2 regions of the Enterobacter sp. SM3 genome follow, and region 1 is predicted to be linked to the other one. Evidence: predicted binding sites of a transcription regulator. Region 1 holds the regulator's gene; the other holds the start of a gene.
The links. Region 1 encodes CRP, which controls carbon source genes, mostly activating them, when cyclic AMP is high. Its sites were predicted from a motif close to ATGTGANNNNNNTCACAT; they were not measured.
Positions count from the first base shown of each region.

Region 2: a site for CRP is predicted at 1,121-1,138, ahead of ldtB (L,D-transpeptidase). Genes of this name have one in related genera too.

Region 1 is NZ_CP099971.1:4,439,570-4,441,775, forward strand. It holds gene GVO84_RS20920 (OsmC family protein) at 68-472, opposite strand; gene crp (cAMP-activated global transcriptional regulator CRP) at 784-1,416, shown strand; gene GVO84_RS20930 (YccS/YhfK family putative transporter) at 1,474-2,206, shown strand, end outside.
Region 2 is NZ_CP099971.1:1,466,220-1,468,425, forward strand. It holds gene GVO84_RS06805 (GntR family transcriptional regulator) at 1-58, shown strand, start outside; gene ldtB (L,D-transpeptidase) at 101-1,021, opposite strand; gene GVO84_RS06815 (ABC-F family ATPase) at 1,244-2,206, shown strand, end outside.

The sequences.
Region 1 (2,206 bases):
CTGCGCTTACCGGGCCTACGGTCGTGCTTTTGTAGGGCGGGTCAGCGAAGCGCCACCCGCCAAAAGATTAGGCCTCGATCACTTCATACGAATGCGTGATTTTTACCGCTTTCTCCAGCATTAACGCCACCGAGCAGTACTTCTCCGCAGACAGGTCCACCGCACGCGAGACCGCCGCGTCTTTCAGCTCTTTACCGGTGACCACAAAGTGCAGGTTAATATGGGTGAACAGGCGTGGCGCCTCTTCGCGACGTTCTGACGTGAGTTTGACTTCACAATCCGTCACGTCATGACGACCTTTTTGCAGAATCGACACCACGTCGATTGCGCTGCATCCCCCTGCCGCCATCAGCACCATTTCCATTGGGCTGGGTGCTTTATCGCCGGAGTTGCCGTCCATCAAAATCTGGTGTCCTGACGCGGACTCGCCCAGGAACGTTAAACCTTCAACCCATTTCACGCGCGCTTGCATATTCTTAAACTCCAACGTTGCATTTTTGGTGACAGATTACGCGTGCGTTACATTTCTCGCAATGGAAGGCGACCTGCATCATGCTGAAGCGAGACACCAGGAGACACGCGGCGAAAGCTATGCTAAAACACTCTGGATGCTACAGTAATACATTGACGTTACACATGTATGCAGAGGACATCAAACTTTACTGGCTGCGAAACGTTACGGTAGCCGACTTCCCAGGGTATGGGTAAGAATTCGATTGCAACCCCAGAGTCCGGATGCATCTGATGACTCTGGTGACAGCTTATAACAGAGGATAACAGCGCATGGTGCTTGGCAAACCGCAAACAGACCCGACTCTCGAATGGTTCTTGTCTCATTGCCACATTCATAAGTACCCATCAAAGAGCACGCTGATTCACCAGGGTGAAAAAGCGGAAACGTTGTATTACATCGTTAAAGGCTCGGTGGCAGTGCTGATCAAAGATGAAGAAGGGAAAGAGATGATCCTTTCTTATCTGAACCAGGGCGATTTCATCGGTGAACTGGGCCTGTTTGAAGAGGGCCAGGAACGTAGCGCCTGGGTTCGTGCAAAGACAGCATGTGAAGTGGCTGAAATTTCTTACAAGAAGTTCCGTCAGCTGATTCAGGTTAACCCTGACATCCTGATGCGTCTTTCTTCCCAGATGGCGCGCCGTCTGCAGGTCACGTCAGAGAAAGTGGGTAACCTCGCCTTCCTGGACGTTACCGGCCGTATCGCACAAACCCTGCTGAACCTGGCGAAACAGCCAGACGCTATGACCCACCCGGACGGCATGCAAATTAAAATTACCCGTCAGGAAATTGGTCAAATCGTCGGTTGCTCCCGTGAAACAGTGGGCCGTATCCTGAAAATGCTGGAAGATCAAAACCTGATCTCCGCCCACGGTAAAACCATCGTGGTTTACGGAACGCGTTAATTCCGCTTAAACGGCGTGCCATCGCAAGGTGTCACGCCGTTTTTGTCTCTACTCCCCATGTGGCGCAGGCTGATCTATCACCCGGAAGTTAACTACGCACTGCGACAAACGCTGGTGTTGTGTCTTCCCGTGGCCATAGGCCTGATCCTCGGACATCTTCAGCAAGGTCTGCTGTTTTCCCTCGTGCCTGCCTGCTGCAACATCGCCGGTCTGGACACGCCGCATAAGCGCTTTTTCAAACGCCTGATTATCGGCGGCTGCCTGTTTGCGGGCTGTAGCCTCGCCGTACAGCTATTACTGGCTCGTGATATCCCGCTGCCGCTGATCCTGACCGTGCTGGCGATGACCCTCGGCGTCACGGCGGAAATCAGTTCGCTGCACGCCCGCCTGCTTCCCGCCTCGCTGATTGCAGCTATTTTCACGCTGAGCCTCGCCGGGAATATGCCGGTGTGGGAGCCGCTGCTGATCTACGCCCTGGGGACATTATGGTACGGGCTGTTTAACTGGTTTTGGTTCTGGCTGTGGCGCGAACAGCCGCTGCGTGAATCCCTGAGCCTGCTCTATGTGCAGCTTGCGGATTACTGCGAAGCCAAATACACCCTGCTCACCCAGCATACCGATCCGGAAAAGTCCTTACCGCCGCTGCTGACGCGCCAGCAGAAGGTGGTGGATCTGATTAGCCAGTGCTATCAGCAGCTGCATATGCTCGCCGCCAACAAGAACCACGAGTACAAACGGCTGCTGCGCACCTTCCAGGTCGGGCTGGATCTGCAGGAGCATATCTCCGTGA
Region 2 (2,206 bases), 1.9 Mb from region 1:
TGCCCACTGCCACTATCGGTACGACCACGGCGGGATCGTGATCGTGAATAACGGGTAAAAAAAAGCGGGCAACGAGGCCCGCTTTTTTAATGCTTCTCTATCAGTTCAAACGCACCGGCATACCGGAGCGGTTCTGCACGGCCTGGTCAACAATCGCCGTTTCTACGTCTGGCTGAGAGGTCACCGCCTGCACCGCGCTGTTCAGCGTAACAGGGACGATTTCGTTATTGTTGATCTGGTCTTCGCTGGTGGACAGCGGGTTGTGCACTTCGATGTAGCGGCTGCCGTCTGGCTCAGAGGTCGCTTTCACCGGTTCGTTGATGAACTGCACGCGCGTACCGACCGGCACGTTTTCGAACAGGAATTTGATGTCGTCGTTACGCAGGCGCACGCAGCCGTGGCTTACGCGCAGGCCGATACCGAAGTTGGCGTTGGTGCCGTGGATAGCGTACAGGCGGCCAATGTACAGCGCGTACAGACCCATTGGGTTATCCGGGCCTGCCGGCACAACGGCTGGCAGCGGTTCGCCCGCAGCGATGTATTCCGCGTGCATTTTGGCAGTCGGCGTCCAGGTTGGGCCCGCTTTCTTACGCTCAACTTTGGTGGTCCAGTTCATTGGGGTGTCTTTACCCAGCTGGCCGATACCGATTGGCAGCACGATAACGGTGTTGGTGCCTTTCGGGTAGTAATACAGACGCATTTCGGCGCTGTTAATCACGATACCTTCATGAACGGTATCCGGCAGGATCAGCTGCTGAGGAATATTCAGCACGGTGCCCGCTTTCGGCAGATACGGGTCAACGCCCGGGTTCGCTTCCAGCATGTTAGACAGGCCCAGTTGGTACTGCGCAGCGAAATACTCCAGTGGCTGAGAGTTACCTTCTGGTACCGTCACAACCTGGTTCTGGCCCACCAGACGGCTACCGTCTGTTGGCAGGGGATACGTCACCGCAGAAGCGGTCTTGCAAAAACCTACTACGGCTAACGCCGCCGCAAAAAGCGTTGTTAATTTCATGTTCATGTTGTGCGAGGTATCTAAGCCATTCTGGCGATGAGTTGATAAGTCTGAATCTGTGATGGGAGCGCATTATATGTGCATTCCCGCTCACAGGGAATTCAGATGTGTACGAAATCACATTTTTTTCGATTTTGTTAAAGTTTAGTGGATTGCCGCAACACGGGATCTCAATTCGGAATTGTGGCATAATGCCGTGTTTATCACACTTTTCGCAGGAATCTCCCCGTGTTAGTTACCAGCAACGTCACTATGCAGTTTGGCAGTAAGCCGCTGTTCGAAAACATTTCCGTCAAATTTGGCGGCGGCAACCGTTACGGCCTGATTGGTGCCAACGGTAGCGGAAAATCCACCTTTATGAAGATCCTCGGCGGTGACCTGGAGCCGACGCTCGGCAACGTATCGCTCGACCCTAACGAGCGTATCGGTAAGCTGCGTCAGGATCAGTTCGCCTTCGAAGAGTTCACCGTGCTCGACACCGTGATCATGGGGCATGGGGAACTGTGGGAAGTGAAGCAGGAGCGCGATCGCATCTACGCGCTGGCCGAAATGAGCGAAGAAGACGGCTATAAAGTGGCCGAGCTGGAAACGCAGTACGGCGAGATGGACGGCTACTCTGCGGAAGCGCGCGCGGGCGAGCTGCTGCTGGGCGTAGGCATTCCGGTTGAACAGCATTACGGTCCGATGAGCGAAGTTGCGCCAGGCTGGAAGCTGCGCGTGCTGCTGGCACAGGCGCTGTTCTCTAACCCGGACATCCTGCTGCTCGACGAACCGACGAACAACCTGGACATCGACACCATCCGCTGGCTGGAGCAGACGCTGAACGATCGCGACAGCACCATGATCATCATCTCGCACGACCGTCACTTCCTGAACATGGTCTGTACGCACATGGCGGATCTGGACTACGGCGAGCTGCGCGTGTACCCGGGCAACTACGACGAATACATGACGGCGGCCACCCAGGCCCGTGAACGTCTGCTGGCGGATAACGCCAAGAAGAAAGCGCAGATTGCTGACCTGCAGTCCTTCGTCAGCCGCTTTAGCGCTAACGCCTCTAAGTCGCGTCAGGCGACCTCGCGTGCGCGTCAGATCGACAAAATCAAGCTGGACGAAGTCAAAGCCTCCAGCCGTCAGAACCCGTTCATCCGCTTCGAGCAGGACAAGAAACTGTTCCGTAACGCGCTGGAA